4 regions of the Variovorax sp. 22077 genome follow, and region 2 is predicted to be linked to each of the others. Evidence: predicted binding sites of a transcription regulator. Region 2 holds the regulator's gene; each other region holds the start of a gene.
What was found. The regulator sigma-54, encoded in region 2, starts transcription at its own class of promoters, with help from an activator protein. The targets are predictions, from matches to a motif close to TGGCANGNAANCTGCTTT.

Region 1: a site for sigma-54 is predicted at 2,194-2,211, ahead of ACTJLF_RS22840 (isopenicillin N synthase family dioxygenase). Genes of this name have one in related genera too.
Region 3: a site for sigma-54 is predicted at 1,966-1,983, ahead of ACTJLF_RS14390 (pilin). Genes of this name have one in related genera too.
Region 4: a site for sigma-54 is predicted at 3,517-3,534, ahead of ACTJLF_RS31915 (ammonium transporter). Genes of this name have one in related genera too.

Annotation. Positions count from the first base shown of each region.
Region 1 covers NZ_JBQEQC010000017.1:41,281-46,586, forward strand. The annotation lists gene ACTJLF_RS22830 (BMP family ABC transporter substrate-binding protein) at 1-669, opposite strand, end outside; gene ACTJLF_RS22835 (VOC family protein) at 750-1,136, opposite strand; gene ACTJLF_RS22840 (isopenicillin N synthase family dioxygenase) at 1,160-2,161, opposite strand; gene rutR (HTH-type transcriptional regulator RutR) at 2,385-3,089, shown strand; gene rutF (NADH-dependent FMN reductase RutF) at 3,218-3,775, opposite strand; gene ACTJLF_RS22855 (malonic semialdehyde reductase) at 3,790-4,386, opposite strand; gene rutD (pyrimidine utilization protein D) at 4,383-5,189, opposite strand; gene rutC (pyrimidine utilization protein C) at 5,195-5,306, opposite strand, start outside.
Region 2 covers NZ_JBQEQC010000009.1:63,933-69,238, forward strand. The annotation lists gene ACTJLF_RS14885 (LysE family translocator) at 1-551, shown strand, start outside; gene ACTJLF_RS14890 (phospholipase D family protein) at 562-2,124, opposite strand; gene rpoN (RNA polymerase factor sigma-54) at 2,260-3,861, opposite strand; gene lptB (LPS export ABC transporter ATP-binding protein) at 4,016-4,810, opposite strand; gene lptA (lipopolysaccharide transport periplasmic protein LptA) at 4,807-5,306, opposite strand, start outside.
Region 3 covers NZ_JBQEQC010000008.1:229,890-235,195, forward strand. The annotation lists gene ACTJLF_RS14385 (hypothetical protein) at 1-1,308, opposite strand, end outside; gene ACTJLF_RS14390 (pilin) at 1,409-1,906, opposite strand; gene ACTJLF_RS14395 (3',5'-cyclic-nucleotide phosphodiesterase) at 2,118-2,921, opposite strand; gene ACTJLF_RS14400 (CHASE2 domain-containing protein) at 2,951-5,209, opposite strand; gene ACTJLF_RS14405 (FHA domain-containing protein) at 5,261-5,306, opposite strand, start outside.
Region 4 covers NZ_JBQEQC010000034.1:15,393-20,698, reverse strand. The annotation lists gene ACTJLF_RS31935 (DUF4139 domain-containing protein) at 1-496, opposite strand, end outside; gene ACTJLF_RS31930 (PaaI family thioesterase) at 721-1,176, shown strand; gene ACTJLF_RS31925 (acyltransferase family protein) at 1,079-2,335, opposite strand; gene ACTJLF_RS31920 (LytTR family DNA-binding domain-containing protein) at 2,500-3,453, shown strand; gene ACTJLF_RS31915 (ammonium transporter) at 3,605-4,807, shown strand; gene ACTJLF_RS31910 (MBL fold metallo-hydrolase) at 4,875-5,306, shown strand, end outside.

The DNA.
Region 1 (5,306 bases), on a different contig from region 2:
GATCACGTCGGCGCCCTGGTCGATGAGCGCGGCGGCGGCGGCGCGCTCCTTCACCGGGTCGTTCCACGCGCCGGTGTAGATCACATTGACGGTGGCGTTGGGGTTCATCTTCTGCGCACCGAGCGCGAAGGCGTTGATGGTCCAGTTCACCACGCCGAAGGGGTTGGCCGCGACGAAGCCGAGCTTGCCGGTCTTCGATGCGGCACCGGCGGCCATGCCGCAGAGGTACTGGCTCTCGTAGGTGCGGCCGTAGAACGACTCGAGGTTGCTGCCGTTGGTGGTGCCAGAGCCGTTGAGGAAGGCCACGTCGGGGTACTTGGCGGCCAGGTCCTTGAAGCTGTCGGAGTAGCCGAAGGCGGTGCCGATCACGATGTTGGCGCCGCGCTGGATGAATTTCTCGGCCGCGGGCTTGATGGCCGACGCGTCCTCGGGCACGTTCTCCACGAACTGGATCTTCTGGCCGATCTCCTTCTCGATCTTCACGCGGGCCTCGTCGAAGGCCTGCGTCCAGCCGCCGTCGTTCTTGGGGCCGAAGTAGAGCATCGCGATCTTCGGCTTGTCCTTCAGCGTGAAGCCGTCGGCGGCGGCCGGCAGCGAGAACGAGGCGCCGCAGGCTGCGAGCGTCAGTGCCAGGCCGAGGGCCGGGCCGTTGGAGGAAATGCGCGGCATGGAGCAACCTTTCGTGAGGAGCGTGAAGACGGGGGAGGGAAAAGCAGAAGCGAGAGAAGAGAGGCGAGGGCCGCGCGCCGCTACATCATGAAATTGATGCGGAACACGTTGCCCTCGGGATCGAGCAGCACCGACTGGTACCAGTTGTAGTAGGTGACGTAGGGCGCTTTCACGAGCGTGGCGCCGGCCTCGAGCGCGACGGGCACCATGCGGTCGACGTCGGCCTGGCTGTCGACGTCGATGTTCAGCAGGAACTTCACGCCGCGCGTGTCGGAGAACTCGCTCAGGTGCAGCAGCTCGTAGGCATCGAGCGCGTTGAAGCCGAGGCTCGACTTGCCGGTGTCCAGCCCGCGGAAGATGGGCGAGCGGATCGCCTCGATCTCCTTGAAGCCGAACACGCGCTGGTAGAAGCCGCTGAGCGCGACCACGTCCTTCGCGAAGACGTTGACGTAGGACAGGTGGGCCATGTGATCCGGGCGCCTCCGAGGAATCAGGCCGCGACCTTGGTGCCGCCGAAGGTCGTCTGCTTGACGAACTTGGAGGTGAGGTGGTCGCCCGATGAGATGGGCGCGTACTTCGGCTGCTCGCCCGGCGCGAGGCAGCTCGGCAGGCACTCGACCATCGCGTCGTAGTTGGGCTGGTGGAAGAACACCAGCGACTGGCGGCGGTTGGTGCTCGCCACCTCGAAGGGCGGGTTGATCACGCGGTGCAGCGTCGACACCCACTGGTCGTTGGTCCACTGCATCATGAGGTCGGCGATGTTGACCACCAGGCCGCCCTCGACCTGCGGCACGTCCACCCACTGGCCGGCCTTGTTGAACACCTGCAGGCCCTTGTCGTCGGGCAGCACGATGGTGAGGCTGCCGTAGTCGCTGTGCGCGCCCGCGCGCAGCTGTCCGGGCAGCGGCTGCTCGCGCTGGGGCGGGTAGCTCAGCACGCGGAACATGCTGATGTGCTTGTCGATCTTGTCGTCGAAGAAGGTCTCGGGCAGCGAGAGGCCGAGCGCGAAGACGCGCATCAGCGAGCGCGAGAGATCGCTCATCGCCTCGAAGTACTGCTCGTAGGCCTCCTTGAAGCCCTCGAGCGGCGGCCAGCTGTTGGGCTCGAAGTGCGGGCCTGCGGCGGGGCCGCGGTGGTAGTCGTCGTCCGGCACGTTCGAGGGGCCGATGGAGAACGACTCCTTCAGGTCGCCCGGTGCCGCTTCCTCCAGGCTGTAGGAGAGGCCTTCCTCGCCCACCGCGCTGTAGCCGCGCACAGCGTCTTCGCGCGGACGATCGACCTTGCGCTTCTCGCCCAGCGGCATGTCGAAGAACTTGCGCGAGAGCGACGACACGCGCGAGATCAGCTCGGGCGAGATGCCGTGGTTGGTGATGACGAGGAAGCCGATGCTGCGGCAGGCCTCGTCGACTTTCTTCGCTACCTCCGCCTTGCCTTCGGCGGTGCCGGCGAAGTAGGGCGCGAGATCGATGATGGGTACGGAAAGCAGGGTCATGGCAGGTTCCTCTTGCTTGGCATGCCTTTCGCCATGCAACGTCTGTGCCAGTTGGACCAAATGGACAAAACCCATCCGTCGCGTCAGCATGGTGCGAATTGCCGTGCCGCGAAGGCGGTCGCGGCGCAAGGCGATGCACCACGGCCTTACAGTGGTGCGCCGTAACGCCTGCCGAGGCAGGACCGACCGATCGAACGAACGAACGAGGGAGGATCGAGGGAAGATGCCGAAGACCAAAGCACTGGCCGCGAGCGCCAGCAAGGAGAGTCCCGCACGCAAGCGCGCGAAGCCTGCGGTGCGCAGCGCGTCCGCGGTGAACCGCAGGCTGCGCCAGATCGAGGACAAGCGCAGCGCGATCCTCGGCGCGGCGCTGGGGCTGTTCTCGCGCTTCGGCCTGCATGGCACCTCCATCGACCAGGTGGCCGCGCGCGCCGATGTGTCGAAGAGCAACCTGCTCTACTACTTCGCGAACAAGGAAGAGCTCTACGTCAACGTGCTGCGCGACCTGCTCGCGCTGTGGCTCGAACCGCTGCGCGGCTTCAGCGCCGAGCAGGACCCGGTCGAGGCCATCGGCGGCTACATCCGCCGCAAGCTGGTGATCTCGCGCGACCGGCCCGATGCGTCGCGGCTCTTCTGCCTGGAGATGATCCAGGGCGCACCGCTGCTGCGCGACGAACTCGATCGCGAACTGCGCACGCTGGTGGAGAAGAAATCGGAAGTGATCCGCGCATGGATCGATGCGGGCAAGCTGGCGCCGGTCGATCCGCACCACCTGATCTTCGCGCTGTGGGCAATGACGCAGCACTACGCGGACTTCGGCGTGCAGGTGCAGGCGCTGTCGGGGCATACGCTGGAAGACGAAGCTTTCTTCGAGCGTGCGGTGGAGAACGTTCAGCGCATCGTGCTGCAGGGCATCGTGCCGCGCTGAGGCCAGCTCCCTCTCCCCTTGGGAGAGGGCTGGGGTGAGGGTGGCGGCCTGAAAGTCACTGCTGTTCTTGCGAGCGCCGTTGCCCCTCACCCTAACCCTCTCCCCGAGGGGAGAGGGGATAAAGCGGGTCAGTGCTGCGGCGGTGCAGCGATCTCGTGATACCGGCGATCGAAGTAGATGAGGCCCTGCGCCGCACCGCCGATGGCGATCGAGACGGCCTCGCAGAACAGGACATCGTGCGTGCCTGCGCTCGTCGCGTGCACCACGCGGCAGTCGAAGGACACGGCCGCATCGTCGAGCACCGGCGAGCCGGTGGTCTTGCTGCTCCAGCGGGCTGCGGCGAAGCGCTCGTCCATCGGCGTCTTGCCGCCGAAGAGCGTGGACAGCGACTGGTGTCCGGCCGCCAGCACATTGACGCACAGCACGCCGTTGGCCTTGAACGCCGGGTACACCGAGGCCGAACGGTTGAGGCACACCAGCAGCGTCGGCGGCTCGTCGGTCACGCTGCACACGGCCGATGCGGTGAAGCCCGCGCGGCCTGCGGGGCCGTCGGTGGTGATGATGTTCACCGCCGCGCCCAGCCGCGCCATCGCGTTGCGGTAGTCGGCCTTCTGCAGGCCCTGCGGAAGCAGGGCTGGGTTGGGTGACGATGAAGCAGGGTTCGAGGCCATGGCGTTGTGCAGCATCTCGCGTGACTCCTTCAGGCCAGCAGGCAGGCCTCGTCGAAGGCCAGCCGCGGCAGGCGGCCGAACAGCTTCGACGTGTCGCCATGGCCGAGGTTGATGAGGAAGTTGACGGTCCAGTCGGTGCCCTCGAAGAAGGCCGCGTCGACCTTCGCCTTGTCGAAGCCCGACATCGGGCCCGCATCGAGCCCGACCGCGCGCGCCGCGAGCAGCAGGTAGCCCGCCTGCAGGCTGGCGTTGCGGAAGGCAGTCTCGTGCGCGGCCTCGGGGCTGCCGGTGAACCAGCTGCGCGCGTCGGCGTGCGGGAACAGCGTGGGCAGCCTGTCGTAGAACTTGCGGTCCCACGCGGCGATGACGGTGACGGGCGCGGTCATGGTCTTTTCGAGGTTGCCCTTGGAGAGCGCCGGCGCGAGGCGCTCCTTGCCTTCGGGCGTGCGCACGAAGACGAAGCGCGCGGGGGAGCAGTTGGCCGATGTGGGGCCGAGGCTCGCGAGCGCGTAGATCTGCACGAGCTGCGCGTCGGTGACGGGCTCGTCGGTCCAGCCGTTGTGGGTGCGCGCGCCGGTGAAGAGCAGCGACAGCGCGGCGTCGTCGAGGGTGTTCTTGAGGGTCATGCTGGAACGGCGGGTGCGCTGACCCGCGAGAGAAAGTCGAGCAGGCTGCGGTTGAAGGTGTCGGCCTCTGTCACGCTGTGGGCATGGCCGCCGTGCGGCATGAAGTCGAGCGTGACGTCGCGCAGGCCATCGGCCAGGCGCTGCGAGCAGGTCCAGGGCACGAGCGTGTCGTCCCTGGCCGCGGCGATCAATGCGGGCGCGGCGATGTCGGCGAGGCTGGCGTCGATGTCGAAGGCGCGCAGCGCGGCGATGCGAGCCCGCATGTTGGATTCGCCCGGGAAGTGCGCGAAGGCGTGATCGACTTCGTCGGCCACGCGCTGCGCGTTCTCGGCGGCCCAGGCGGCGGGGTAGAGAAAGATCGGCTGCGCCTCGACGTATGCGCGCGGGCCGCATGCGCCGAGCAGCGCGAGCCGCGCATCGAAGCAGCGCGCCGAATGCGGATTGGGCTTCGACCACGCGTTGACGAGCGCGAGGCTCGCGATGCGCGAAGGCGCATCGAGCGCAAGCTGCAGTCCGACGAGGCCGCCGAGCGCATGGCCGGCGAAATGGCACCGCGCGGTGTTCGTCGCGTCGAGTATCTCAATCACGTCGCGGGCCATGTCCGCGATGGCGTAGGCCTCGGGCAGCGCGGCGGGGCTGCGGCCGGTGCCGCGCTGGTCGTAGGCGATGACGCGGTAGCCGGCGGCGGTCAGCGCGCCGAGCTGCGGCTGCCAGAAGCCGGCCGAGCCGCCGAGGCCCGACGACAGCAGCACCGTGGCCGCTGCATCGGACGGCCCGTGCACCTCGTAGTGCAGCGCGCTCATGAAGCTCAGGCCTTCTTGCCCACGTGCGCGATCGACGCGATCTCGACCAGCGCGTCGGGCTTCACCAGGCCGCACTGGATGCAGTAGCGCGCGGGCTTGGTGCCGGGGAAGAACTCG
Region 2 (5,306 bases):
CGGTGACCTCGCGCGCCGACGGCCTCGCCGCCGCGCTCGGCATGGGCGCGGGCGGGCTGGTGTTCGCGATCGCGGCGCTGGCGGGGCTGCAGGCGGCGTTCCTCGCGGTGCCGGCGCTCTACCTGGCGATCAAGGGGCTCGGCGGGGCGTACCTCGTGTACCTGGGCGTGCGCATCTGGCGCGGCGCGCGGCAGCCGCTGGCCGTGGCGCAGGAGGCCGGCGATCCGGCGCAGCGCCTGCAGGGACGCGGCAGGCGCACCTTCCTGCTGGGCCTGGCCACGCAGGTGAGCAACCCGAAGACGGCCGTGGTCTACGCGAGCATCTTCGCGGCCTTCCTGCCGCGCGAGGTGCCGCTGGTGCTGGCGCTCGCCGTGCCGGCGGTCATCTTCTGCATCGAGACGGGCTGGTACTCGATCGTGGCGCTGGCGCTCTCGTCGGCGGCGCCGCGTTCGGCCTACCTGCGCTACAAGGTCTGGATCGACCGGGCGGCAGGCGGCGTGATGGGACTGCTGGGCCTGCGGCTCGTGTGGTCGGCCGTGCGCGGCACCTGAGGCTGCGCGGCTACAGGAGGCTCTCCGGCGTCAGCGGGGCCAGTATCTCGAGCATGGTCCGGTCCCAGAAGCGGGAATCGGGCTCCTCGGTCAGCACCGTGAGCCTGCCGGCATCGTCGCTGACCCATTCGATGCGCGACTCGTTGCTGCCCTCGGCGAAGCGCAGCCTATAGGCGCCCTGCTGCTTGAGCACGTCGATGAGCTTCAGCGCCTGCTGGGCCATCTCGGGGCTGCGGATGAAAAGGCCGATCTCGGTGTTGTGCGTTTCCGAGCGCGGGTCGAAGTTCATCGAGCCGACGAACAGAATGCGCCGGTCGATCACCGCCGACTTGGCATGCAGCCTGCCCACCGAGGTGCCGAAGAGGCCCAGCCTCACGCTGCTGCGGGTGCGGTTGGTGCTCAGTTCGTAGAGGTCGGCGCCCAGCTTGAGCATGTCGGGCCGGTAGCGGCGGTAGGCGGTGTGCACCAGCGGCTCGTCGGTGGCGGCGAGCGAGTTGGTGACCACGCTGATCTTCACGTTGCGCCCTCGGATCTCGCGCATCACCTCCAGCCCCGAGGCGCCGGGGATCAGGTAGGGCGAGACGATCGTCACTTCCGAACGCGCGCGCCGCATCTGCTCGACCACGTTGTAGCGCACGCTGTCGACGTCCAGCAGCGGCACGCCGCCATACGAGGCGGTCTTGCCGATCACGCGCTCGGGCGAATCGGCATAGGCTTCGGCGGTGGTCCAGATCAGGCCGAGCTTGCCGGCGTCCAGGTCCTCGGCCATCGGGCTGTAGCCCAGCAGGTCGTTGGGCGCGGGCTTGGGCGGCGGGGGCGTGGTCTCGGGGCCGGTGGCGAGCTCGAAGCGCTGCTGCAGCTCCTCGCGCGAGAGGCTGCTGCCCACGACCGACTGGATCGGCCGCACGTAGACGCTGTTCCAGTACTGGTCGAACAGGCTGCCAAGGCGCGGGACCAGCGCGCCGGTGACGAAGGTGTCGAGGTCGATGAAGTTCTCGCCCGAGGTGCGCCTGAAGTACTGGTTGCCGATGTTGCGCCCGCCCGCCACCGCCATCGCGCCATCGGCGATGAACAGCTTGTTGTGCATGCGGCGGTTGACGCGGCTGAAGTCGAAGAGCGAGGCGGTGAAGCGCTTCAGCAGGCTGCCGCGGCCTGCCGGGAAGGGGTTGAACAGGCGCAGCTCCACGTTGGGCGTGGCGGCCAGGCCCAGCAGCAGCTCGTCCTCGCCGGAGGTATAGAGGTCGTCCATCAAGAGCCGCACGCGCACCCCGCGCTGGGCGGCGTCGCGCAGGGTGCGCAGCAGGTAGCGGCCGGTCTCGTCGTTCTCGATCTGGTAGTACTGCACGTCCAGCGTGCGCTGCGCGCGGCGCGCGAGCTGGATGCGGGTGTCGAAGGCGAAGTCGCCGCCGGGCATCAGGCGGAAGCCGCTCAGGTCGGGGTCGGGCTGGGAGGCCAGCGCGATCCTGCCGAGCGCCGTGTCGGCCGAGACGGCGATGGTCTTGGTGGGCGGGCGCGGGGCCTCGTCGGGCAGCGTGGCGCAGCCCGTGACAAGCAGCACGAGCAGGGCGAACACCGCAGCCACCGTCCAACGCCACGCAAGCCCATTCCAGGAACACCGCGGAACCGGCTCCGCCGGTCCGCAGGTGTTGCCCCCTGCAAGGGGGTTGGCGAAGCGACACGAAGTGCGCATAGCCTGGGGGTGTGCCAGTTACAAGGCTTTGCGCAGGTTGGCGGGCGCGATGCGCAGCGCCTCGCGGTACTTGGCGACGGTGCGGCGCGCGCACTCGATGCCCTGCTCCTTCAGCATCTCGGAGATCTGGCTGTCCGACAGCGGCTTCTTCACGCTCTCGGAGCCGACGAACTGCTTGATGAGCGCGCGCACCGCGGTGCTCGACGCGTTGCCTCCGGTCTCGGTGCCCAGCGCCGAGCCGAAGAAGTACTTGAGCTCGACCGTGCCGAAGGGCGTGGCCATGTACTTGGCGGTGGTCACGCGCGAGATGGTCGATTCGTGCAGGCCCAGCTCGTCGGCGATCTCGCGCAGCACCAGCGGGCGCATGGCGAGCTCGCCGTGCACGAAGTAGCTCTTCTGCCGCTCGACGATGGCGTTGCTCACGCGCAGGATGGTGTCGAAGCGCTGCTGGATGTTCTTGATGAACCAGCGCGCCTCCTGCAACCGCTGCGACAGCGCCTGGCTGCCCTCGCCCTTGTGCGACTTCAGCGCGCCGGCATAGATGTCGTGCACGCGCAGGCGCGGCATCACGTCGGGGTTGAGCATCACGCGGAACTTCACGTTGGTGCCGCGGCCGGTCTTGGTGACGATCACGTCGGGCACGATGACGTTGCGCTCCACGTCGACGAAGCGCCGGCCCGGCTTGGGCTCCAGCCGCGCGATGACCTGCAGCGCCGAGCGCACCAGCTCCTCGCTGCTGCGGGTGAGCGTGGCCAGACGCTTGAAGTCGCGGCGCGCGAGCAGCTCCATGGGCTGCTTGCAGATGGCCAGCGCCGTCTTGCGGACCAGTTCCTCTTCCTCGGTCTCGTCGTCGCTCGCCATGGCGCGCAGCTGGATGCTCAGGCATTCGCCGAGGTCGCGCGCGCCGACGCCGGCGGGCTCCAGGCTCTGCAGCAGGCCCAGCGCCACCTGGAAGTGGTGCACGAGGTCGTCGAATTCGTCGTTGTCGTCACCCGCCAGGCCCGAGGCCAGCGCGGGCAGCGAGTCTTCGAGGTAGCCATCCTCGTTGAGCGACTCGATGAGGAAGCGCAGCGCGGCGCTGTCGCTCTCGTTGAGCCGCAGGCTCAGTGCCTGGCGGTGCAGAAAGGACTGCAGCGACTCCTGGCTGCGCGCGAGCTCGGTGGCATCGGCGCGCTCGTCGTCGCCGGCGTTGTTCTGGCGCGCGGGCGCGTCGCTGCCCCATTCGCTGTCGTCGGGCGCCATGTCGACGGTGCCGTCGCCTTCCCAGTCGGGCTCGCGCTCGGCGATCTCGGCGGCGGGGCCGTCGGCGTCGGCGACTGCCGTGCCTTCCGTGGAAGAAGTCGCGCTGCTGCTGCTCGCGGCCGAGGGGGCGAAGTCGCCCTCGCCGTCGTTGCCATCGCCGCCGTCATCGCGAGGGACCGGCGCGTCGGCGGTGTCGAGCCCGAATTCCTCGCGCACGGCCTCCTCGGCGGTGCGCTCCAGGAACGGGTTCTCGTCGAGCATCTGCTCCACTTCCTGGCTCAGCTCGAGCGTGGAGAGTTGGAGCAGCCTGATCGACTGCTGCAGCTGCGGCGTGAGCGCCAGGTGCTGCGAAACGCGAAGGGACAACCCCTGCTTCATGAGAAGACGGCTCCCCCCGAGGCAGCACGCCGCGCGCCACGCCAGCTCCCTGCCGGGAGCGGACCGGCCGCTTCGGGCGGCCGTGCACACCAGCCCTCGCGAAGGGGCTCCACGCGCATGGCGATCACGCTTGCCGTTGACCCTCGCAACATGATCACATCCGGAAGTGCTCGCCCAGGTACACCCTGCGTACCTCGGCGTTGTCGACGATCTCCGAAGGCGTGCCTTGTGCCAGCACGTGCCCGTCGCTGATGATGAAAGCGTGGTCGCAGATGCCCAGCGTCTCGCGCACGTTGTGGTCGGTGATGAGCACGCCGATGCCGCGCTCCTTCAGGAAGCTGATGATGCGCTGGATCTCGATCACCGCGATCGGGTCGATGCCGGCGAAGGGCTCGTCCAGAAGAATGAAGCGCGGCTGCGTGGCCAGGGCGCGCGCGATCTCGACGCGGCGGCGCTCGCCGCCCGACAGCGCCATCGCGGGCGAATCGCGCAGATGGTCGACGCGCAGGTCGACCAGCAGGTCGGTCAGGCGCTCCTCGATGTGCTCCTTCGACAGGGGAACCAGCCTGCCTTTCGCGTCGGGCTCGCTCTGGAGCTCGAGCACGGCGCGCACGTTCTCCTCGACCGTGAGCTTGCGGAAGATCGAGGCTTCCTGCGGCAGGTAGCTCAGCCCCATGCGGGCGCGGCGGTGGATCGGCATGTGCGCGATCGGCTCGCCGTCGATGGAGATGTCGCCGGCGTCGGCGCGCACCAACCCCACGATCATGTAGAACGAGGTGGTCTTGCCCGCGCCATTCGGCCCGAGCAGCCCGACGACTTCGCCCTTCTGCACGTCGAGCGAGACGTCCTTCACGACGGTGCGGCTGCCGTAGCTCTTCTTCAGGCCGCGCGCGACCAAGCGGCTGCCCGGTGTGCCGCTGGCGTCCTGGGTTCCTGCGGATTCGATCACTTGCGCGTGTCTCCCTGGTCACTGAGCGTGGTGCTCGGGCGCAGGCCGGCGCCGGGAGCCGGGGTGGGCGCCGGCGCAGGGGCCTTGGCACCGCCGGCCGGAGCCGGAGCGCCCGGGGCCGGCGCGGTGGCGGCCTTGGGAGTGAGGATGGTCCGGACGCGGCCGCCAGGGGCCGAGGCGTTGACGGCGGTGTTCGGCGGCACGGTCGAGCCGTTGACGGTGTAGGTGTCGTTGCTCTGGTCGTAGACGATCAGCGCGCCCTGGCTCTCGTCGTTGGGCGTGGCGCCCAGCAGGCGGCGCATGACGGCGTTGCGGATGAACTTGACGTTGTCGGCGCGGCTGTCGTACTCGATGACTTCCGACTCGCCCTCGATCCACTCGTCGGGCGCATTGCGCTTCTGCTTGTAGTAGGCCCGCTTGCCGGGCGCCGCGGTGACCACGCCGTACTGGTAGCCCTCGGCGTCCTGGCGCACGTCCAGCCGCGCGCCGCGGATGA
Region 3 (5,306 bases), on a different contig from region 2:
AGCAATTGCCGAAAACGATAGCGTATCCATCGAAATTATTCCAGCGGGCCGCTCCGTAATTGCGTGGGGCAATTGAAAATTAAGCCACGCCTCTTCCCACGCCACCGGGGACCATCGGGAAGCTCCGTGAGCAAGATGAATGTAGGCTTGCAAAGAAAGCAGCACAGCTAGAGTCACGCGAGCAAATTTGACGCCGCCGACGTAGACCGCAGCCAAACTAAGTAGTGGCCCCAAAAGAAGCCAAAGTGAAAATGCATACCGTCCAATGCGGGATGTGACACCCCAAAGCAGGAATGCGAAGATGGCAAAAAAGACTACGCTAACTGCGGGCGTCCAAAAATTGGCGAGCGAGAATCTCTGCAAGAAACTCTGGGCCGGTGTATGCGAGCCGTTTAAAGTTGATGAAAAAAAGCGCCATAGCCCCAGACAAATACTGGCCGCGGCAAGTAACACCAACGCCGAAGGACGAATATCCGGAGATACGGCTTCGCTATATATCCAACTCTGCACACGAAGCATATCGAATGGCAGAAGAAAAAGCCCCGACAACCCACTCCCGAGAAAACGAAAGTCACGGTTATTCACAAAGGGAAATTCCGGGGCCCTAAATATTGCGTTAAAAAATGGAAATACAGGGCTCCCAAACTCTTGCCATAGTCTAACCGACCAGAATCCGTGAACGATAGCAAAAGCCAATGCAGCGCCGACCCCATATCCAATCAATTCTTTTGCAAGACGGCCAAACAAAATACGACGTTCAAGTACAGCTCTAACCACGAAGAAGGCCGCAAATGCGACGGCAAAAGTGCCGCTTGTCAGTTTTATTCCGGCTGCAACTCCCGAGCAAAGCCCTACAAGAATAGATTGCCGCCAAAAATCCAAGTCGCGTTGCAACAAGATGCGCAGGGCTAGAAGAATAAAAATCGAACCATATGGATCGTTAAAAGAAGAGCCATTCGCCTGCAAATAGGGCGGAGCGATCATCGCCAACAAACACGCCATATAAATCGGCGCGCGAACGTCTTCATCTCGCTCAGATAGCAGCTTTTCCGCAATACTTCCAATTACCACTATATTAAAAAACTGGAAGGTGGAAAGGATCAATCCTATTAGAAGGGCCGGCCACCCCCATTTGACCATTAAATAAAATGGCACATACGCAACAGGATTCAAATAAGACTGAATGCTGCCCGCAAAATAGTCTTGGCTCCAACGCCCCTCCAGCAACAGCGAGGGCCCATAAAAATGGTAATTCAGTAGATCCCAGTTGTAATCTTTCCCCGCAAGATAGCAGAAAGTCAGATTCAACGCATACAACGTAGCCCAGTGCCAAGTTGAGAGTCGATTTCGCATATTTTTTCGGAAAAAGAAAAGGCCCCGACGGGGCCTTTAATTTTTGAGCGTCTGATTACTGACCGCGGCAGGATCCCGGCAGGTATTTGGCGTTAATAGCCGTGCCCGAGGTACCGGGACCGCAGACCCATTTGAAAATAGTCTTACCGGTGTCAGTGTTGGTGAGTGCAGTAGTTGCGTCAGCATAAGGAGTCATCGTGATCGTCTTGCTTGCTGCATCCTTCAGATCGGTAGCGGCCGATGTCGTGATAGTGACAACACCAGTATTCGTAGTGTCCACAGAAGCAACGTACTTGGTCGAACCGCTCGATTCGCAACCCCAGGCTCCAGCAGCCGGGAGGGTCGAGCCAACCGCGCTTTGCACCGTCTCGGTAATGCTGGTACGGCACGACGAGCCAGCCAGAATCGCTTCAGACACCTTGGCGCGGATGGTGTAGTCCTGATAAGCCGGCAAAGCCACAGCAGCCAAAATACCAATGATCGCCACAACGATCATCAATTCGATAAGGGTGAAACCCTTTTGCACGTTGCGTGCGATGGAACGACGGTTCATTCACTAACTCCAGGTAGGTTGGTTGTTACGCCCGGGAACCTGCCCGGAGCGAGGTACCTTCCGCAGCATCTGTGCCACCCGCTTGGGGCGCCTTTCCCGTACCGGACGTGTCACCTCTGACCACATTGGAGTTACACCGTGTGACACAACTTGCCTAAAGATGCTACACGCGGTGACAAATTTGTCATGCCAACGCGTCACTGACCGGTAGTCAGAAAGTCAGGACGCCATCCACCTTCAGCCAGCGAATGTCCCGTTGCGCCATGCCTGCCGCCTGCTCGACCACCAGGGCTTCGATCTGGCTCATGATCTCGTCGGTTTCGGCGGGCTTGGTGTGGGTGATGTAGATCGGGTACTGCTTGCCCGGGGCGATACGGGCCAGCTCGCCAGCCAGGAGTGGGGGCGACAGGTGCAGGCTGCGCTCCGCCAGCGCCTGCTCGCGGCTGCTGAATGCGGTTTCGATGACCAGCATCGCCACGTCGAGTTCGTTCACACGTTCCCAGAAGGGCGCGTTGCGCTCGGTGTCGCCGCTGAACACCCAGTGGGCTCTTCGCTCGGCCGGCCGCACGGCGAAGCCGCAGGCCGGCACGGTATGGACTGCGGGCAGCACCTCGACCACCTTGGGCTCGCGGCTTCCCAGCGGCAGCTGCTGGCCCACGGCGATGTCATGGAAGCTCACGAACGGCGCCTGCGGGCTGGGAATGCTCTCGAAGTCGGGCCAGATGACGTTGTTGAAGATGTGAACGCGCAGCGCGTCGATGGTGTCCCTGAGCGCATGCACGCGCAGCGGCTGCGAGCGGCGGCCGCCGACGGCGTCGACCATCAGGGGGAGTGCGGCGATGTGGTCGAGGTGGCTGTGCGTGAGCACGACGTCGTCGATGCCGACCATCTCGTCGAGCGTGAGGTCTCCGACGCCCGTGCCCGCATCGACGAGCAGGTCCGTGTCGACCAGGAACGAGGTGGTGCGGCAGTCTTTGGCGATGGCGCCCGAGCAACCCAGCACACGAACCTGCATTGTGAAAGACCCCTTTGATGCGTCTGTCGTCATTTGGTCTCGAACCGGGTTGCGCCGTCCCAGTTCGGGTCTTGCGGTCGCAACGCCATCGAGGCTAAACGCTGGGCGTAGAGCTGGTAAAGGACTTTTTTCGCATCCGCGGCGAGCAGGGGCGCCAGCAAGTTTCGGCCCATGGCCCAGTCCTGCCGGCGATATGCGGCGAGGACTACGCTCCATCGTTCGAGCATCTGCTGCGCCTGCTGCAGCGCCTCGGGGGTGCCCGCGGCGAGAGGCGTAAAAACGGAAACGGCTTGCGCTTTTCCCTTGACCCGCACGCTGTCGAGCTCCTGCCAGACGAAGCCCGGCGCGAGTTCGCGCGTCGCGCCGCTGGCGACCACTTCGACGCCGTAGTGCCCGCTCAGGCCCTCGAGGCGCGATGCGAGGTTGACCGCATCGCCGACCACCGTGTAGCTGCGGCGCGCCGCCGAGCCCATGTCGCCCACGCTCATCACGCCGCTGTTGATGCCGATGCCCACGCTGATCTCGGGCCGGCCGCTCGCGCGATGGATGCGGTTGATGTCGTGCACGGCTTCGGCCATGTCGAGCGCGGCGCGCACGGCGAGCGTGGCGTGGTCCGGCGTGTCGACGGGTGCGCCCCAGAAGGCCATGACGCAGTCGCCCATGTACTTGTCGACGGTGCCGCGGTGGGCGCTGATCACGTCGGTGAGCCGGCTGAAGACGGTATTGAGAAAGCCCTGCAGCTCGGCCGGCGCCATCTGCTCCGACAGGCGCGTGAAGTCGCGCATGTCGCAAAACATCACGGTCATGGGCTTGCTCTCGGCGCGCATGCTGTAGCGGTCGGGCTGCGCCATCATCTCGTCGACCAGCTGGGGCGGCACGTAGGTGCCGAAGAGCCGCACGAGGCCGCGCCGGGCGCGCGACTCGAAGAAGTAGCCCCAGCTCATGTTGAACGCGAACGCCAGGGCCGCCATCGCCAGCGCCGAGCCGAGCGGCAGCACGAGGCTGTAGCCCGTGTAGAGCCATACGTTCATCCCGATCAGCGCCGCCATCGCGCCGACGGCCAGCAGCATGGCGCGCGATGCGGACAGCAGCGACATCCCGAAGGCGAGCAGGAGCCCCGTCAGCACGACGAGCAGCACCTCGTAGCCGGGGGCGTAGTCGGGCACGCTGAGCAGGCGCCGCTCGAGCAGTGCCGAGACGATGTTCGCGTGCACCTCCACGCCCGGGAACGCGGCCTCGGCGGGCGTGGCGCGCAGGTCCTGCAGCCCCGGGGCGGTGGCTCCCACGAGCACGATCTTGTCCTTCAGCTCGCCGGGGGCGAGGCGTCCTTCGAGCACGTCGGCGGCGGGTACGTAGCGGAACGATCCGCCGTCCGCACCGCCCTGGCCGCGGAACGGCACCTGCATGCTGCCGGTGGCGTCGACCGGGATGCGCAGCCGCCCCACCCTCAGCGATTCGAGCTGGGGCGTGCTTCCGCCGCCGGGCGCGAAGGTGGGTTGCACCGGCGGCGATCCGTTCGCGAGCCGGTACACCGCAAGCCCCAGCGATTCGTAGTAGCCCGGCTGTGCCTTGTCGCCGTCGTAGCGGGCGATGAGCGGCACGCTGCGGATGACGCCGTCGCCGTTGATGTCGACCAGGGTGTTCAGGAAGCCCGCGACGGGTGCCGCCTTCGCAAGCTCCGGCAGGCTGGCGCCGAAGCCGTTCCAGCCCGTGGCGTAGGCAGCGCCCTGGGGGAAGGCACCGGCCGGAAGTAGGGGCGCCGCGGGCAGCTGTCCCTTCGCGCTCGGCGGCTCGGTGCGCGTGAAGTAGTAGCCCAGCGCCACCCGCCGGCCGCTCAGCGCGGCGGCAAGCGTGGCGTCATGGTCGAGCGAGGGCGCGAGCCGCTCGATCTCGGCGGCCAGGCCCGGCGTCCTGGCCAGCGGGCCGCTCGCGAGCTGCCGCAGCCTGTCGAGGCCCGAGCTGCGGTCGGGCTCCAGGAACATGACGTCGAAGCCCAGCACGGCCGCCTGCTGGCGGTCGAACAGCTCGGTGGCCAGGGCCGCGATCCTGTCGCGCGGCCACGGCCACTGGCCCTGGCGCGCGAGGCTGGCGTCGTCGACATCGACGATCACCACCCGTGCGTCGGGCGTGCCCGGCATGGTGGCGCGCAGGCGGATGTCGTAGATCAGCTGGTCGAGGCGCTCCAGCGCGGTCAGCCGCCAGGCGCCCGTGGCGTGCGCCAGCGCGAACAGCACCGGCAGCAGCGTGATGACGATGCGCGGCCAGTGCCGCCGCAGTTCTTCTCTCACGGCATGCGGTCCGTGAAGGCCGGCCCCTGGAGAGCCAGAAACGGGAGCGGCTCAGATGCGCACGAACTGCATGCGCGTGGCATTGCCCAGCTCGAGC
Region 4 (5,306 bases), on a different contig from region 2:
CGGTCATCGCGGCGAGGTTGCGCGCGTCCATCGGTGCGCGGGCGCCTGAAGTGTTGTCGCTCCCGCCGGCCAGCCCCTTGAGGTAGCCGGTGACCATGCCGAGTGCATCGGTCTCCGCCTGCAGGGCGGCCTTCTGGTCCTCGAGCTCGCGGATGCGGCCGTCGAGCGGGCTGGTCGAACAGCGTGCCGAGAGCTCGCGCTGCTCGCTGAGCACCGAGGTCTCTCCGATGCGCACCGAGGCATCGGCCGATACCTGCAGGCTCTGTACATCAAGCCCGGCCGGCAGGCAGGCGAAGGTGACCGAGCGCGCGCCGGCCGCGACGCGCGCCACGCGCTCCACGGTGGCGCTGCCCGGGTAGACCTTGACCTGCGTGATGCGCGAGTCGGCCGCCATGGCCGGCGGCGTTGCAGCCTGCCCCTGGGCGCTGATGCTCAGGACCAGAAGCAAGGCGGCGCCTGCGGTGGCGCGGAGGAGGGCGGAAGTCGATGCTTTCATGGGATGCCTTTGGAGCGGAAGTGATGAATGACCCCGGCTCATACGGACGGCCCCGGCGAACGGGGTTAAGGCATCGTCGAAAAATTTCTGCGCAGCCCGGCGGCGCTGTCGCCAATGCAACCGCCGCGGCGTTTCCGGTCGCACGCGCGACGGCCGATGTCCGGGCTGCTTCCTAGAGTGGGTGCACCGTCTTTCCACCCAACCCCGGACAAGGACCCACCACCATGCTCGACACCATCCAGGCCATCAACAGGACCGCCGCCTTCAACCGCTGGGCCGGCTTCGAAGTGACCAGCGCCGGCAATGGCGAAGCCGAACTGCGCATGGACTGGCGCGAGGAGGACATGGGCCAGTACGCCGGCTTCCTGCACGCCGGAATGATCGGCGCGATGCTCGATACCGTGAGCGGCTACGCGGCCGCCACCGTGGCGGGCCGCGTGCTGGCCTCGCATTTCTCGGTCAACTGCATCTCGCCCGCCGTCGGCCGCGCCTTCATCGCACGCGGTCGGGTGGTGAAAGCCGGCCGCAAGCAGGTGTTCGCGGCGGCCGAACTCTATGCGCAGGGCGACAGTGCCGATTCGCTCAAGCTCGTGGCGACGGGGAACGCCATCCTGGTTCCCGTCGAAGAGCCTCCTCCCGCACCGCAGGAGACGCGGAAGAAGTCGCAGCCCGCCGCCTGAGCTTCAGTCCGAAGAGCGGCCGCAGCAGGTTGGTGCGGCGGATCAGCCCGTCCGTCAGGAGCCAGCAGCCGAGCAGCGTCAGCGCGATGAGCAGCGCGGGCTCGACGACCGGGCCGAGCGCTAGCGGTGCCAGCAGGGTCACGCCGACGATGATCAGCGTCTGGTGAAGCACGTACCACGGGTATACCGACTCGTTCGCCCAGCGCAGCCAGGGCCAGGGGCGGTTCAGGTAGCGGTGGCCGTGGCCGAGGATGGCCGCGACGGCCAGCCAGAGGTAGAGCATGCGCAGGGTGTCCACCAGCAGCCCCGGAAGCGGGCTCTTCATGCCGGCGCGCAGCAAGATGAAGGTGCCGATCACGGCGACGGCCAGCGCGAGCGACACGCGGCGCAGCCGCTCCAGTTCCTTCCAGACGCCGGTGTCCACGCCCATCCAGTAGCCGTAGAGGAACATCGTGAAGTAGATGCTGTGCAGGTGGAAGTCGCGCACCAGGTTGTGCGTGGCCGGGAAGCGCGAGGCCAGCAGCATCGTGAATATCAGCAGCGGCACCACCGGCAACAGCAGCAGCCTCCAGCCGCGCAAGCCGTTGAAGGCGCCGCGCATCCACTGGCCGGCGGCCGACCGCCACAGCGGCAGCGTCAGGGCGATCAGCGCCGTGTAGGTGAACAGGTAGGGCAGGTACCAGAGGTGGTTCCAGGTGATGCCGAACTCCGCGCCGTCGAAAGCCTGCTTCGGCCACGGCTGCGCCATCGACAGGTAGCGCAGCAGGAAGGTGCCGAAGCCCGGTGCCACCAGGCCGTTGGCCACGCCCTGGGCGTAGGCCTGGTAGGGCACGACCACCGCCATGCCGAAGGCCAGCGGCAGCATCAGCCGCAGGCCCCGGCTGCGCAGCAGGGCCCAGGTGCCCTGGCCCCGGCTCAGGAAGCCGAGCGACACGCCCGAGATCAGAAAGACAAGGTCCATGCGCCACAGGTTCAGGATGCGCATCGGCCACTGCAGCCATTCGGCCGCGTCCGGGCTCTTGAGGTGCCAGGGCCAGTCGGCCACGTAGTACATGCCCACGTGGTAGAGGATGACGAAGAGGAAGGCCAGCGCGCGCAGGGCGTCGATGTCGTGGCGGCGGTGGTCGGGCGGTGTTGCGGCAATGGGGTCGGCGGTCATGGAAGGTTCCTCGGAGCGGAAAGGCCGCCATGCTCGGCCGGGCCGCTTCCGCGAGGTGCGGCCGGGGGACGGATCACCCCCGCTTTGTGACGAGCGGTGGCCGGCAGGGACGAAATCCGGCCCAGACCGGCCGTCCCTGCGGCCTTTTCGCGAGAATTCCCCGCATGGGAGACCCCCGCAGGAACCTCTACGAACGCTACGCGCCGATCCGCCGTCCGCTGGAGGTGGCCTTCTGGATCGTGCTGCTGACGCTGCAGGCCGTGTTCAGCACCATGGTGGCGATCGTCGACATGCGCACGCGCGCCGTGCCCCGGCCCCACTGGGAGGTCGCGACCTGGGAGGTGTCCAGCCACCTGATGCTGCTGTTCCTGGTGCCGGCGCTGGTGATGGTGGAGCGCCGGCTGTCGCCGCTGGTGCGCAGCCATCTGCTGCGCTTCCTGGCCTGGCATGCGGTGGCGAGCGCGGCGTTCAGCCTGGTCCACGTGGTGGGCATGTTCGGGCTGCGGGCGCTGGTCTATGCCATGGCGGGCGAGCACTACGACTTTGGCGGCTGGGTGAGCCAGTGGGGCTACGAGTACCTCAAGGACGTGCGGGTGTACGTCAGCATCGTCTTCGGCATCTGGGCGTACCGGCTGTTCCTGCTGCGGCTGCAGGGGGAGGCGCGGGTGCTGGATGTGCCGGAGGAGGGAGCGGTGGCCGCGCCGGTTGTTGCCCCGAGCCCGGATTCGGCAGGGGCGGGGGGATTTGAACCCCCGGCTGCAGACGCGCTCCCGCCGCCTCCCGCCCGCCCCGAGCGCTTCCTGGTCCGCAAGCTGCGCCGCGAATTCCTCATCGCCGCCACCGACATCGACTGGCTCCAGGCCGAGGGCAACTACGTCGGCCTGCACGTCAATGGCCACGACTACCTGCTGCGCTCCACCCTGACCGACTTCCTGACCCAGCTCGACCCCGCGCTCTTCGTGCGCGTGCACCGCAGCCACGCGGTGAATCTCGCGCGCATCAAGGAAATCGAGCCGCTGGACGGCGGCGACGCCCGGCTGCACATGCATGACGGCACCACCGTGCCCTGCAGCCGGCGCTACCGTGACGCGCTGCGGGCGGGCGCCGGTCCGGGCTGAAGCGGTGCGTGGCGGGCTTGATCAGCCCGTTATTGGTTCATCTCGCACCATCGAAGAGCTTGTAGGCACCATTTTTGCTTCATTGGCCGGCCTCGCTGGTTGATTCCGGTGCGGCGCACCAATTCAAACCAAAAATCCGCAAGAAGCTCCAATGGACGCACTCAAACAGGGCGCAGACGCGCTGTTCATCCTTCTCGGCGCCATCATGGTCCTGGCCATGCACGCCGGCTTTGCCTTTCTCGAGCTGGGCACCGTGCGCAAGAAGAACCAGGTCAATGCGCTGGTGAAGATCCTGGTCGACTTCTCGGTCTCGACCATCGTGTATTTCCTGGTGGGCTACGGCGTGGCCTACGGCACGCATTTCTTCGTGAGCGCCACCGAACTGTCGGCGAAGAGCGGCTACGAGCTGGTGAAGTTCTTCTTCCTGCTGACCTTCGCGGCGGCCATTCCGGCCATCATCTCGGGCGGCATCGCCGAGCGGGCCAAGTTCTGGCCGCAGCTCATCGCCACGGCGGTGATCGTCGGCTTCGTCTATCCGCTCTTCGAGGGCATCGCCTGGAACAAGCACTTCGGCATCCAGGAATGGATCGCCTCGCTCACCGGCCACGAGTTCCATGACTTCGCCGGCTCGGTGGTGGTGCATGCGGTGGGCGGCTGGCTCGCGCTGCCGGCAGTGCTGCTGCTGGGTGCGCGGCGCAACCGCTACCGCGGCGACGGGTCGCTGAGCGCGCATCCGCCGTCGAACATCCCCTTCCTGGCCCTTGGTGCCTGGGTGCTGTGCGTAGGCTGGTTCGGCTTCAACGTGATGAGCGCGCAGAGCATCGACAAGATCTCGGGCCTGGTGGCCGTGAACTCGCTGATGGCGATGGTGGGCGGCACGCTGGTGGCGCTGGCCATGGGCAAGAACGACCCCGGCTTCGTCTACAACGGCCCGCTCGCCGGCCTGGTGGCGGTGTGCGCCGGCTCCGACCTGATGCATCCGCTGGGCGCGCTGGTGGTGGGCGGCGTGGCGGGCGGCATCTTCGTCAAGCTGTTCACGCTCACGCAGAACAAGTGGAAGATCGACGACGTGCTGGGCGTGTGGCCGCTGCACGGCCTGTGCGGCACCTGGGGCGGCATCGCGGCCGGCATCTTCGGCACGCAGGCGCTCGGCGGCATCGGCGGCGTGAACGTGTGGGCGCAGCTCATCGGCACGGTGATGGGCGTGGCCTGGGCCGCGCTGGCGGGTGCGGCGGTGTACGGCGCGCTCAAGGCAGTGGCGGGACTGCGGCTCTCGCAGGAAGAGGAGTACGACGGTGCCGACCTGTCGATCCACCACATCTCGGCGACGCCCGAGCGCGAGGTCAACTGGTAGGCAGGCTGCAGGGCCGGCCTGCCTCGGCTATTCTCGGCGCCCCTTCAAACCACCGAGGAGCCGAACCATGACAACAACACCCGCTCGCTGGCTTCGCCAGGGCATGGCCGCGCTGGCCGGCAGCCTGCTGATGCTTTCGTTTTCTCCGATGGCGCAAGCCGCCGCGCCGCAGGTCAAGACCCAGGCGCCGGGCTTCTACCGGATGATGCTCGGCGACTTCGAGGTGACGGCGCTCTTCGACGGCACCCTCGACCTCGAGCCCAAGAAGCTGCTCACCAACACCACCCAGGAGCAGGTCGGCAAGCTGCTCGACCGGGGCTTCGAGAAAGACGCCGTGCCCACCTCGGTGAACGGCTACCTCATCAACACCGGCAGCAAGCTGGTGCTGGTCGACACCGGCGCCGGCGGCCTCTTCGGCCCCACGCTCGGCAACCTGCAGGCCAACCTCAAGGCAGCGGGCTACCAGCCCGAGCAGGTCGACGACGTGCTCATCACCCAC